DNA from 4 places in the Shewanella livingstonensis genome. Region 4 is predicted to be linked to each of the others. Evidence: predicted binding sites of a transcription regulator. Region 4 holds the regulator's gene; each other region holds the start of a gene.

Evidence for each region. Region 4 encodes sigma-54, which starts transcription at its own class of promoters, with help from an activator protein. Its sites were predicted from a motif close to GTTGGCACGNNNNTNGNNT; they were not measured.
Region 1: the regulator sigma-54 is predicted to act here: its motif matches at 898-916, upstream of flgA (flagellar basal body P-ring formation chaperone FlgA).
Region 2: the regulator sigma-54 is predicted to act here: its motif matches at 1,360-1,378, upstream of EGC82_RS16500 (YggN family protein).
Region 3: the regulator sigma-54 is predicted to act here: its motif matches at 2,178-2,196, upstream of EGC82_RS04035 (superinfection exclusion B family protein).

Annotation. Positions count from the first base shown of each region.
Region 1 is NZ_CP034015.1:1,739,040-1,742,330, reverse strand. It holds gene EGC82_RS07560 (chemotaxis protein CheV) at 1-723, opposite strand, end outside; gene flgA (flagellar basal body P-ring formation chaperone FlgA) at 1,093-1,800, shown strand; gene flgM (flagellar biosynthesis anti-sigma factor FlgM) at 1,875-2,204, shown strand; gene flgN (flagellar protein FlgN) at 2,302-2,811, shown strand; gene EGC82_RS07540 (chalcone isomerase family protein) at 3,005-3,291, opposite strand, start outside.
Region 2 is NZ_CP034015.1:3,819,280-3,822,570, forward strand. It holds gene EGC82_RS16495 (LysR family transcriptional regulator) at 1-59, opposite strand, end outside; gene EGC82_RS16500 (YggN family protein) at 489-1,301, opposite strand; gene glsB (glutaminase B) at 1,530-2,444, opposite strand; gene EGC82_RS16510 (YggL family protein) at 2,451-2,777, opposite strand; gene trmB (tRNA (guanosine(46)-N7)-methyltransferase TrmB) at 2,812-3,291, opposite strand, start outside.
Region 3 is NZ_CP034015.1:915,590-918,880, reverse strand. It holds gene EGC82_RS04055 (hypothetical protein) at 51-299, opposite strand; gene EGC82_RS04050 (hypothetical protein) at 286-603, opposite strand; tRNA gene EGC82_RS04045 (tRNA-Leu) at 782-866, opposite strand; gene EGC82_RS04040 (DUF3149 domain-containing protein) at 1,219-1,350, shown strand; gene EGC82_RS04035 (superinfection exclusion B family protein) at 1,526-2,137, opposite strand; gene EGC82_RS04030 (sensor histidine kinase) at 2,368-3,291, shown strand, end outside.
Region 4 is NZ_CP034015.1:4,405,877-4,409,167, forward strand. It holds gene lptA (lipopolysaccharide transport periplasmic protein LptA) at 1-67, shown strand, start outside; gene lptB (LPS export ABC transporter ATP-binding protein) at 64-795, shown strand; gene EGC82_RS19205 (RNA polymerase factor sigma-54) at 939-2,423, shown strand; gene hpf (ribosome hibernation promoting factor) at 2,448-2,735, shown strand; gene ptsN (PTS IIA-like nitrogen regulatory protein PtsN) at 2,738-3,181, shown strand; gene rapZ (RNase adapter RapZ) at 3,178-3,291, shown strand, end outside.

The sequences.
Region 1 (3,291 bases), 2.2 Mb from region 4:
CATTTCAATATCAGAAATAATTAATGGGATCTCAACTGATACATCATCCATTTCTGCAGCAATACTTTTCAATTTTTCTAACGCTTCTCTACCATCTTTAGCGGTATCTATTTGCAGATTTAACGACTCTAACGAACGAATAATTTGTTTACGTGCCACTGCAGAATCATCAATAACCATAATGTGATAATGCTGATCTTTATCGATAGTTAAGGTTTCACTAAGTTCTTTACTGATAGAGGTCTTAACCGGCGAAATTTCATCAAGAATTTTCTCAACATCTAAAATCTCAACCAACTCGCCTTCAATTTCTGTCACTGCGGTTAAATAAGAAGAGCGACCAGAACCTTGTGGCGGAGGCATAATTGCTTCCCAATTCATGTTGATAATACGCTCAACAGAACTGACTAAAAACCCTTGAACACTCCGGTTATATTCGGAAATGATAATAAAGCAATTTTCCGTTGATGTCAGCGGGCGTCCACCCGTTGCTGCACTTAAATCGATAACCGAAATAGTGGCACCACGAATATGAGCAACACCTTTAACATAGCGGTTTAATTTAGGTAACGTAGTCAGTGGTGGGCATTGCAACACCTCTTTCACTTTAAATACGTTAATGCCAAACCGTTGACGGCCGTTAAGCCTAAACAATAATAGCTCGAGTCTGTTTTGCCCGACAAGTTGGGTACGTTTATTTACTGAATCTAAAATGCTCGACATAACAAGGCCTTGTAGTTAACTGTCACCCAAAAGGATAAAATTTGTTCTTTGAAATTATAGTAAACCTTGGTTTAGCATAATACGCTTAGTACATCTCTTACTAATGACTGGCTCAACGTGAGTGTAAACCATCACTAACCTAGCGAATAGTTATCAATTTATTAAATCAAAAAAATGGGCATGCAACTTGCTTTAACTTCTATTAATTAACTCACACACGGTGAGCTGACACTTTTTTGACGTGGGAGTAATAATATTATTATATTCCCAGCACATTTTTTAGCTTATTGCGTATGCAGAGATTACTCGCATATTTTTCGTTTTTCAAAGTATAGGTGTATTCTGGCAAAACAAGCTAGTATCTTCATTATGAAAGTATTTTTTTTATGTTTTTTATCTTTAATGACATTTATTTTGCCAGCTTTTGCTAGCGAAGAGATAGTAACACCTTCTTTATCGACCATTTATGAGTTAGCTAAAGAGGCTGTAGCTAAAAAAATTGATGCAGACTCAAAAGCTAAGGTACAAATTACGCCGCAAAACCTTGAAGGTCGCATTAGCCCACCGCGTTGTTATCCACCGATTACCATTGAACTCGCCAGTGAACGAGCCATTAGCAGAAATAACATGGTAAAACTCAGTTGCCAGAGCCCTGACTACGACTATCCATGGCAAATGTATTTGTCTGTTCGAGTTGAAATTCAATACCCTGTTGTGGTGGCTACCCAGCTACTGTCACCAGACCAAATTATTGATCAACATCATTTACAGGTTATGTATGTTGACCAATATAGTTTAAAAGGCCAGTTTTTCTCTGATACCAGCTCATTAATGGGCTCTCGAGTTAAACGTCGTGTTGCAAAAGATTCACCGGTACTCAGTAATAACCTGTGTTTTGTTTGCAAAGGCGACACGGTTGCTATCTATGCTAGAACCGCTAACATCCAAATAAAAACCCTTGGTGAAGCATTGCGTGATGGCAATATTGATGAAGTGATCAGAGTAAAAAATAGCAATACAAGCAAACAGTTTGATGCTGTGGTAATTGGCGTTGGCGAAGTTGAAGTAAGAATGTAAAATAGAGCTAAAGCTTTTTCCTGGAGTGCCGATAGCCTGTTTGGAAAACCTGATAAATTACGCTGGAGCCTATCATGGCAATTGACATTAAGCACAACACTGCAACCAACACATCAATGCGCACGGCACGTGACACACAGTCTACTGCACAATCGAATACTGCTGCGGCCCAAAAATCTGCTGCGCCAGTTAAAACAGATTCTGTTAGCATCACCTCTCAAGCTCAACAGCTTCAGGGCGCGCAAACAAAAATGGCATCGTTACCTGAAGTCGACCAAAAAAAGGTCGCAGAAATTAAGCTCGCGATATCTGAAGGACGCTATAAAGTCGACCCAGAAAAGCTTGCTGCGAATATTGCCAGCTTTGAAGCAGAACTAGGCAGTTTATCGTTTGACAGAGAGTAACCGTTAAACGTTACTCTTTAACTTGTTTTACGACACATCAATAGTAGGTGCACATTTGCGCCATAGAGAAGTGTTAGTAAAAAACTAAGAGTAATTTATGACACAGCAAAACAAACCACTAAACGAACAACCAAACCAACAGCTACCGGCACAATTAGACCAGCAGCCAAGCGAGCTGTTGCGCAAAGAACTGCACCTACTATTGGATGCCCAAAATCAGACCTTAGCACAGCTAAGACAGTTTGTTTCTGAAGAAAAAGCCGCATTAACCAAGCAAGATGCCGACAAACTACTGGCGCTTTCAAAAGACAAAACCCAGTGCTTATTCAATATGAAAACCACTGATGAAAAACTGGCGAAACATCCCCTGCATGGTTTGCTTACCACAGATGCTGAACTGATAAAAAAAGTCGCTCAGGCAAAATCAATTCTCGCGGAATGCAAAGACATTAATAGTCAGAACTCCAGCTTAATTGAACTCAACATTGCTAGCCTCAATCGATTTGCCCAGGCATTACAAGCTAGCCGAAATGCTTCAAGCTTGACCTACAATGACAAAGGTAAAACATCTACTATTTCAACGCTCGGGAATGACTTTTCAGCCTGAGAAAGCTTAGAGGCTATAAAACTTAGCAATAGCCTAGAGCGCTACGCTGCTAGGACGCTTCGCGGCTAGAGGCTATAAAATCTTAGCAGCGCAGCAGTCCCTAGCAGGACGCAGTCCGCCCTAGAATCTAGCAGGACGCAGTCCGCCCTAGAACCTAGCAGGACGCAGTCCGCCCTAGAACCTAGCAGGTGATTTACTGAGCGAGCATAGCTTCGCGTAAACTTTGTTGCACCGGCTCTTCACCTAGCCAAATCTTAAGCAACGCCTGACGAAATGCCTCACCAGCAATATCACCTTGAGCTTTACCATTTTTAATACTGCTCACGCCCTTGCCTTTTTGAGTCACAAAAGTGAATTGATCACCTTCAATAATTTCATCGGCAAACAGCTGGGTAAAATGCTCAATATCTTTAGCAATAGAATGAGTATCATTGTCGGTAGCTGTATCAAAACCGTCGGTAATAGCATTACGCATTTTAT
Region 2 (3,291 bases), 590 kb from region 4:
AAACTTCCTGCACGTGCAACATGAGTAAAAATTGCGATAGGTTCTAACAGTTCTAACATGAAAGGCGCCTTAAGCTGGTTACGACATTAATAAAGACTTCAGATATCTGTTAGCAATTGCTGGCAACTAAACCTGGCTAAGCACCAATATCAACGTTCAGTATTATTATTTTGATGTTATTTTTGATGCTAAATGAGCACTAAAATAAACTAATACTGTAAATCGACACCAACAAATGAAGATTCTGACATATAACCACATCTAAAGTAGAGTGTAATTTTGTTATAATTGATGAGAGTATAGCAAAAAAAGCCAATATGGTTCTATATTTATAATTGACAATTTCTTTATCAGAACAAAGCAACACCAGCTATAGCGGCATAATCGTTAAAATAGCCACAAAAAAAAGCCCCTGTGTCTTAATAAGAGCACAGGGGAAAGTCAGGTGTCCGGGAAGACAGGTTGAACAAAATTATTTACAAGCTCGTTTACTCTTTTATATCGCCTAGCTTAGCTAAAGTATAAGGTGCAAGTTCAGGTATGGCTTGGCGCGTTCTGCTCTCTAACACGAGTAACTCTTCAAAATTGTCACAAACCTTATTTGCTCGTTGTTCGAGGCCTTTTGATTGCGATTCAAGTTGCTTTTCAATATCAGCTCCAACATTGTCCATTTTTTGTGAAAAAGTATTCATTTTCTGTTCAAATGTTCCTCCCTCAGAAGACATTATTTGGCTACCTAATGTCATCATTAATGATCCCATTGAATTGGTGACCATTTGTTCCATTTCTTGTTCAAACTCATGGTTGAAAGCTTGTTCTATTGATGTTTCTGTCGAACCAAGATAAAACTTATCGCCTTGTTGATATGCCATGGTATCAACACGTTTCTGGATCCCGACCATTAGTTTATCAATCTGAGCACCCGCTGCCTCCCCAAAAATAGGCGTTAATGCCATATTAACAGCTTGGGTAGCAACAGAAACAACATCACCAACGAGGTCAATTACATCAGGTACTTGGCGAGACAGCTCTTCTGAATATTGGGTAAGTAATTTTTGTTGGTTATCATTAAGAGTGACTTTTTTACCATCAACATATAACTGGCCTAACTCGACACGATACTTTTCAGCTCCATTATCGCTAACTTGTAAGCTAGTGGGTTCAACGGTCACGTCATAGTTTAGGGTTACGTTACACTTCTCATCATTAATTGACATTTTTGCCATGGCGGGAGTCAGCGCTCCAGCAGTAAATAACATGCTGGTTAACGCTAAACCACAAATCAACTTCTGTTTGGTCATGAGAAAAATCCTTTTGTTATACAAATATCAATAATTAGGGGCGGATATAGATTTAATAAAGCACAAGTCATGCCAAAATCATAACCAATTGATTCATAGCTATTTAAATTTAATATGAGATGCTAGATAAGTCGATGAGTAAATAATAGCGAAAGTGTATTCGTAAAATAAACCAAAAAGTAGTCTATTTTGCGAATACCAATAATAATTAATTTAGCGGGTAAAAAGTTAAAAAATAGATCGACCAAGCTGCTGACTGAGGTGCTCAAGCATCGCAGTACCAGCGAGTGAGTTACCATTAACATCAAGCTCTGGAGACCACACGCAAATAGACATATCGCCAGGTATAACGGCAATAATACCGCCGCCTACGCCACTTTTACCCGGCATACCGACTCGGTAAGCAAATTCACCAGCACCATCGTATAACCCCGATGTCGCCAATAATGCGTTTAACTGCCGCGTTTGAACAGGAGAAACAAGGCTGTCGCCATCAAGCGTTTTACCGCGGTTAGCCAAATAAAACATTGCCCGCGACAAATCAGCACAATTCATTTTTAAAGCACAATAATGAAAATAGCTTTTAAGTACTGTATCAACATCGCCATTAAAATTACCAAATGACTTCATTAGATAGGCAATAGAGGCATTACGTGCACTGAACTGATACTCAGAATCTGCGACCACTTTGTCATAAGATATTGTCGTATTTTGGCTCAATTGTCGTACGACCTCGAGCATACGATGCTTAGGTGCTCCAAGACGTGCTTGTAACAAATCAGCAATAACTAGCGCACCAGCATTAATAAATGGATTTCGTGGTTTACCACGCTCTAATTCGACTTGTACCAGCGAGTTAAATGAATGTCCTGAGGGTTCTTTGCCCACCCGACTCCAGATTTCATCTTCTGTGTATAAATTAAGTGCAAGAGTAAGACTAAAAACTTTAGAAATACTTTGAATTGAAAAAGGGTCGAGATAATCACCCGCACCAATTGTTTGACCATCTATAGTGGTAACTGCAATACCTATTTTGCTTGGGTCAATACAGGCAAGAGCAGGAATGTATCCTGCCACCTTGCCTTTACCCAGAAGCGATCTTACTTTATCTACAGCTTGTTGAAGTAATAATTGCTCTGGCAATTTGGCTTAACCCCACCAAATATCGTACAAATCACTGACTTCAAGATTTGAAACAGGCTTGTCTTTCCAGAACGCACTCACTGCGGCGGTATCTTCATCAGTACATTTACCGATTGCTTGGGTAGCAATAATACCTTCCCATTGCTTATGCCCACCACCGTGGAAACCTAGTTGACGAGGTTCAATGACTTCAACAAGAAACTGATCAACTAAACTATCGATATCTTGTTCTGAAACAGACTCATCAAAAGTCCAGTTAATTTCAAAACCTAATTCTTGAAATTCATCAACTCGTAATTTTTTACGTAAACGACGGCTACGATTTTGCGCCATGGTGTATTCTCCGATTGCTTAAAGTGAAGTGTGATTAAGCGGTACGCTCAAACATGATATCCCATACGCCATGACCGAGTCTGTGGCCTCTTGCTTCAAATTTTGTAAGCGGACGATGGTCTGGACGTTCAACAACTGTACCAGTTGTTGATTGATTTTTATAACCTTCAGCTGCATTCATTATGTCTAACATATGCTCACTGTAATTTTCCCAATCAGTGGCCATATGAAATACACCACCGATGTTAAGTTTACGACGGATTAGTTGCACAAATTCAGCTTGTACGATCCGGCGCTTGTGATGACGTTTTTTATGCCAAGGATCTGGGAAAAATAATTGCACGCGTTCCAGTGAACCATCGGCAATACTGTGCTCTAACACTTCCATAGCATCATGATGATACACACGTAAATTAGTGACTTGAGCTTCTCCAGCATCCCCTAAACACGCGCCAATACCTGGCTTATGAACTTCTATTCCAATAAAGTTTTGCTCTGGAGCAGCTTGGGCCAT
Region 3 (3,291 bases), 1.3 Mb from region 4:
TAACCAGAACGCAAAATTTCTTAAGCCCTGTGGATCATCAACATGTGTTCTTATTTAAATCTAAATACCTTATGAATTAAGCTAAAAACTAGCCCATATGCGGCTGCGGCTTCAATTGCAATAGTAATCAAAAACAAAATGACATTAATGTACCCGATTTCGTCAATCGGTACATTTTCATTTTGTTTAAAGCCGAAATATTGCCCAGTGATGTTTAGAAGTAATACGAATATAAAACTAGCTAAGCCAGCTCCAATTGAATAAATAGTATATTTAAATAAATCATTACTGCTTTTCATTTAATTTTTCTGCTCCTAAATCACCTGCAGCTACCCCTGTCCCATACGCCGCACCAGCTTTAACCTCAGCCACAACACGATTTCCAGGAGTTGAACTCAAAGATTTTGAACCAGCTAGAACTCTTTGAGATGATGATTCAGACATATTATGTGCAGCTTGTGTTGTTGAATTATTAGGGAGCCCCCTTCCAGCAACAGCAAGTTTCGCAGCGGCTTTACCTATAGCGCCACCAACGAGTCCTTCAGCTCCTTTTTCGAATACCTTTGAACCATCAAACTCACCAGTTATTACTTGATTAGCCATATCTCAATAGTGGAGCATATATAGGTTTTATCAGCTGAAGCGCCTAAAGCGACGTTAGCTACTATCACCAGGTTAAATAGTAATTAACAAACCATTATCTATATAATTAATCTATAAAATCAATAAATTATACACATTAAAAAGCCCCGTTCAATTAAGAACGGGGCTTTTTAAATAATGGTACCTGAGGTCGGACTCGAACCGACACGCCGCGAAGCAGGGGATTTTGAATCCCCCATGTATACCAATTTCATCACTCAGGCAAAGACTGTTAAGCTACATTTAGCTTTGCAAAGTTATCTGACTAATCCAAATCTCTTTGCAAAACTAATAACGCTATGACTCAATTTATATTGTCACAATTGAGTGTTGGCGATTATACCTTTGCATTTAATAATCGCAAGCCCTTTACCTATTCTTTTCTATAAAAAGCATTTAATTGCTCAAAAGTCATTCATAGTCGCTCATTGAGATGAATAGAGGATTTTTTGTGAGCTAATTAGCAATTTTACACAAAGATAACATTATGACGGCTGAAGATTGATCAAGATCAGTATTGTGGCGTAACTTTGACTTTATGATGATCATGATTTCATATTCCAGAGGATAAATATCATGGCATTTTGGTTGGATTTAATGTTTGGTAACGCGATAGGATTACTTTCTATGATGGTAATTTTTTGTACCTTTGGAATAATGTCTTATCTAATGTGGATGTTTATTGTGAAATCTGCGCCTACTAAGTAAGTCTTTTATTAGGTTAAGTTATTTTACTGCTTATTATTCATTATCAATATGGATACTTCCTTGCGAATAATACATTGGCGATAAAACACATGGAGTGTTTTTGTGCCAGACTGGGGGCTCTGTGGCCCCCATCTTTTTTTACTCACGCAGACCAACTTCAGCTAACAGTTCCTTATTACGCGGCATGTTTTCGCGATTGAACTAATCCATTAATAAAGTGTGGCCGCGTTTTTATCAAATAAGTCATCTCTTCTGCACTTGGCTCGCCTGCAGGTAAACGTAATACATCACGATTTAAATAATTACGAGCTTGCATCGAAATTTTATATTCAGCCGTTGGCCCCTGAATCGCATAGTGACGTTCATTTCCTAACATCTCTAGTATGCTAGTGTTAAGCAAGTTTTTCACCGCTAACTCGTTTTGTGGCAAGGTTAAAATAGTTTGTCCTTGTAAAAAGAATTCGCGTAGCAAAGCTCTTTCAGCCGGATCAAGTAGTTTTACTTTTGCATCAATGGTTTCTACAGTACGTTTTTGACGTAAAAATACGATGGACTCATCGACAATAAAGGCAAATATTTGACTTAAAAAATAAGCCACACCCATAATTAACCCTAAGCCAATAAACTGACTATATTGATTAACAAGATGGTCTAGCGATAAAAACGCCAATAAATCTTTAGGCGCAAACAGTAAACTAGTGCATGTTACGACAACCCATGACATAGCACTTACGAACAAACGCTTGCTATTAAACAACTTTATTGAACTTACTTTCATTTTCATCATAGCTTACTCGCAGTGTCAGATTTTCGATCCTACTAAGACTAAGCAAAATATATGCCAGTAAACATGCGGCTATGTGCATATTTATTTATGTTTATCTACAGTATATTAGGCCTTTCAAGCTATGCTTAAATAAAATACATAACATTACAATTAATACTATCGGAATACACTGTAAGTGCCTTATATTGCAGGTAAATCATTGCCCTTAATTAAATCACATTGAAGAAATTATGCTGATATCCATACGACAGTTGTTGCAAAGTCCGATAGCTCGAAAATTGACGCTTTCTATTGTGGTATTTAGCTCTTTAATTACAATTGTAACCACCGCTTATCAGCTAGTCAGCGATTACCAAAATGATGTAAGTAGAATTGATCGGGTTTTTTCTAGTATAGAAGCAGTCAATTTAGATGTGCTAGCAGCTAGCATATGGGTAATAGATGAACATTTAATCAACACCCAGCTCCATGGTTTAAGTCAGTTACCTGACATAAACTATATTTCTATCCGTGACGACAGTAATCAAGAGTGGCACTTTGGCGAATATAAAAAAAAGGCCGTTATCGAAAAGCAATTTCCGTTAATTTACACTAATAATGAAAGCATTCCTGTAGGCACGCTTATCGTACAAGCCGATCTAAATGTGATTTATGATCGTTTATACAATAAAGCAATCCTCATTTTATTGTCCAACGCGATCAAAACATTCTTCGTTGCAGGGTTTATCTTGTTTCTGGTGTGGTTCAATGTTACTAAGCATCTTCGCCAATTAAGCCAGTATTGCGATGGTATTAGCTTAGATAAAACCTATACGCCCTTAGACTTTAATCGTAAACCACAACGAGATGAATTCAGTTTAGTCGCAGAAGCCGTGAATACAATGCAACAACAAATTAGGGGATCTTATCAAGCATTACGCCAATCAAAAGTCGATCTATTACACGCTGTTGAAGATCGAGATCGCCTACTGCTATTAGAACGTAGCTATAAAGATGAGCTTGCTCGCCAAGTTAAAGAACAAACCAGAGAACTTGAGCAATCATTGCAGATGTTAAAGAGAACACAACAAGTTCTTATAGAAAAAGAAAAAATGGCGGCGTTAGGTGGATTAGTGTCTGGTGTTGCTCATGAAATTAATACCCCTATTGGTATT
Region 4 (3,291 bases):
CCAAGACGAGACTGCACCTAAACAACAACTCCCTGAAATTCCGGTTAACAAGCAGATCAAACCATGACCCAAATAACGTTAACTGCTGAAAATCTAGCTAAAAGCTATAAAGCTCGTCAAGTTGTCAAAGATGTGAGTTTAACGGTTAAAACCGGCCAAATTGTTGGTCTTTTAGGCCCAAATGGTGCAGGTAAAACAACCACTTTTTATATGGTGGTGGGCTTAGTAAAAAGCGATAAAGGTCGGATCCTCATTGATGATGACGACCTTACAGCCGACCCAATGCATTTGCGCGCCCGCAAAGGTATAGGTTACTTACCACAAGAAGCCAGTATTTTCCGCAAGCTCACCGTATACGACAATATTATGGCCGTGTTGCAAACTCGCAAAGAGCTCAGTACCGACCAACGTATTGAGCAAGTAGAACATTTGTTAGAAGAATTTCATATCACCCACATTCGCGACAGCCAAGGCATGTCCTTGTCGGGTGGAGAGCGTCGCCGAGTTGAAATTGCACGCGCTTTAGCGGCTAATCCCAAATTTATTTTACTCGATGAGCCCTTTGCGGGTGTTGACCCTATTTCGGTCATCGACATAAAAAAAATTATTCAACAACTTAAAAATCGCGGTTTAGGGGTATTAATTACCGACCATAACGTCCGTGAAACCTTAGACGTTTGTGAGCGAGCTTATATTGTTAGCCAAGGCAATTTAATTGCCGAAGGTACACCTGAAGAGATATTGAGCAATCAACAAGTTCGTGCTGTGTACTTAGGTGAACAATTCAAGCTATAGTTACTTTACTGGCCTTTTAGTCTATCTAACTCATTTCATTGAACGATATCTAAACAGGGTTAAATGTCATTGATGTATGTGGCAATCCATTACATTTTTTGAGATTGTCATTTTTATGGAAATCATCTAGGGATAAGCGGTAAATGAAAGCGTCACTCCAACTTAAAATGGGTCAACACTTAACCATGACCCCACAATTGCAGCAAGCCATTCGCTTACTGCAATTATCGTCATTGGAGCTACAGCAAGAAATCCAACAAGCATTGGATTCAAATCCATTACTTGAAATAGAAGATGAGTTTCCTGAAGCAAAAGATCCCATAAAAGAACATCGTGACCAAGCTGATACCGACTTTAGTGACAACAGCATAGTCAATGTTGAAAAAGACACCTCCACAGTCGACACAGCAGAATCCATGACCAAAGAAACCATGGATGATTTAGCCATGGATACCACATGGGATGAGGTCTATACCGCCTCACCGATGTCGGGTTCAGGCAGTGCGAGCATGCGCGATGATGACATGCCTTTCCAAGGTGAAACTACCGAAGGTTTGTATGAACATTTAGAATGGCAAAAAAATCTTACGCCATTTTCAGAGACCGATTTGGCGATTGCTACAGCCATTATTGATGCCATAGATGAACGCGGCTATTTAACCCAAAGCACTGAAGACATTCTCGAAGCCATGGGCGATGAAAATGTTGAGCTCGATGAAGTTGAAGCAGTATTAAAACGCATTCAACACTTTGACCCCGTTGGCGTTGCTGCACGTGATTTAAGTGAATGTTTGATCATTCAATTAGCCCAATATGCCAATACAACACCACATATTGATAATGCTCGACTGCTAATTAAAAACTATTTAGATTTAATTGCTGGCCGTGATTTCAGATTATTAATGCGTAAAACTAAGCTAAAAGAAAATGAATTGCGTGATGCCATCACCCTAATCCAGTCACTCAATCCCCGTCCGGGCTTATTAATTACCGCCATTGATGACGAATACGTCATCCCAGATGTCACAGTACTAAAGAAAAATGGCCGTTGGGTTGTAGAGTTAAATCCAGACAATATGCCTAAGATTGGCGTTAATCAGCAATATGCCGCGATGGCCAGAAATAGTAAAAGCTCATCTGACAGTCAATTTATTCGCGGTCACTTGCAAGAGGCTAAATGGTTTATTAAAAGTATCGAAAGCCGCAATGATACCTTACTCAAGGTAGCCAACTGCATTGTGAAATTTCAGCAAGGCTTCTTTGAATATGGTGAAGAAGCTATGAAGCCTATGGTACTTAATGACATAGCTGAAGCGGTAGAAATGCATGAATCAACTATTTCGCGTGTCACCACACAGAAATATATGCACACTCCTCGTGGGCTATTTGAACTAAAATACTTCTTCTCTAGTCATGTCAGCACAGATGATGGCGGGGAATGCTCATCAACAGCCATTCGTGCTTTTATCAAAAAGCTGGTTGCTGCAGAAAACCAGAAAAAACCGTTAAGTGACAGTAAAATGGCTCAACTTCTGGCAGAACAGGGCATAAACGTTGCTCGTCGTACGATTGCAAAATACCGTGAAGCAATGATGATCCCGCCCTCAAACCAACGTAAGAGTTTATAATCTACAGGTAATGGAGGAATTTTTATGCAAATAAATTTAACTGGGCGTCATGTCGACATAACCGAATCTTTACGTGAATACGTGCAAGGTAAATTTTCAAAGCTTGAACGGCACTTCGATCAGATCCATAATGTACACGTTGTGCTCAATGTAGAAAAATTACAACAAAAAGCAGAAGCTAAAATCAACCTTAATGGTGCAGAGATTTTTGCCATGTCAGAAAGTAATGATATGTATGCTGCTATAGACGCCCTGATCGATAAACTCGACCGTCAGGTAATTAAACACAAAGAGAAGTATACAAAACACTAACGATGGAACTTTGTACCATTCTGCAGCCGGAATGCACTACCTGTGCCACACCGGGCAGTAAGAAAAAAGTACTGGAACTCATCAGCAATTTAGTCGCTGCCCAGTACCCAACCCTGTCTTCGCAAGAGGTTTTTGAAAGCCTATTAGCGAGAGAGAAAATGGGTAGCACAGGTATAGGAAATGGCATTGCGATACCTCATGGTCGGTTGACGACCATTGATCACCCTATTGCGATATTTGTTAAATGTGAAGAAGCCATTGCCTTTGATGCAATAGATAAGCAGCCCGTGGATATTTTATTTGCTTTGTTAGTACCAGCAGATCAGTGCCAGCAACATTTAGGCACATTATCGAGTATGGCTAAAAAGCTAAGCGATAAGCAAATATTGAAACAGCTTCGTAAAACTCACGACTCAACAGAACTTTATCAGGTTATAACTGCATGAAACTTGTCATAGTATCGGGACGTTCAGGCTCAGGAAAGTCCGTTGCCCTGAGAGTATTAGAAGACCTAGGATATTATTGTGTTGATAATTTGCCTTTACCACTTATTGGC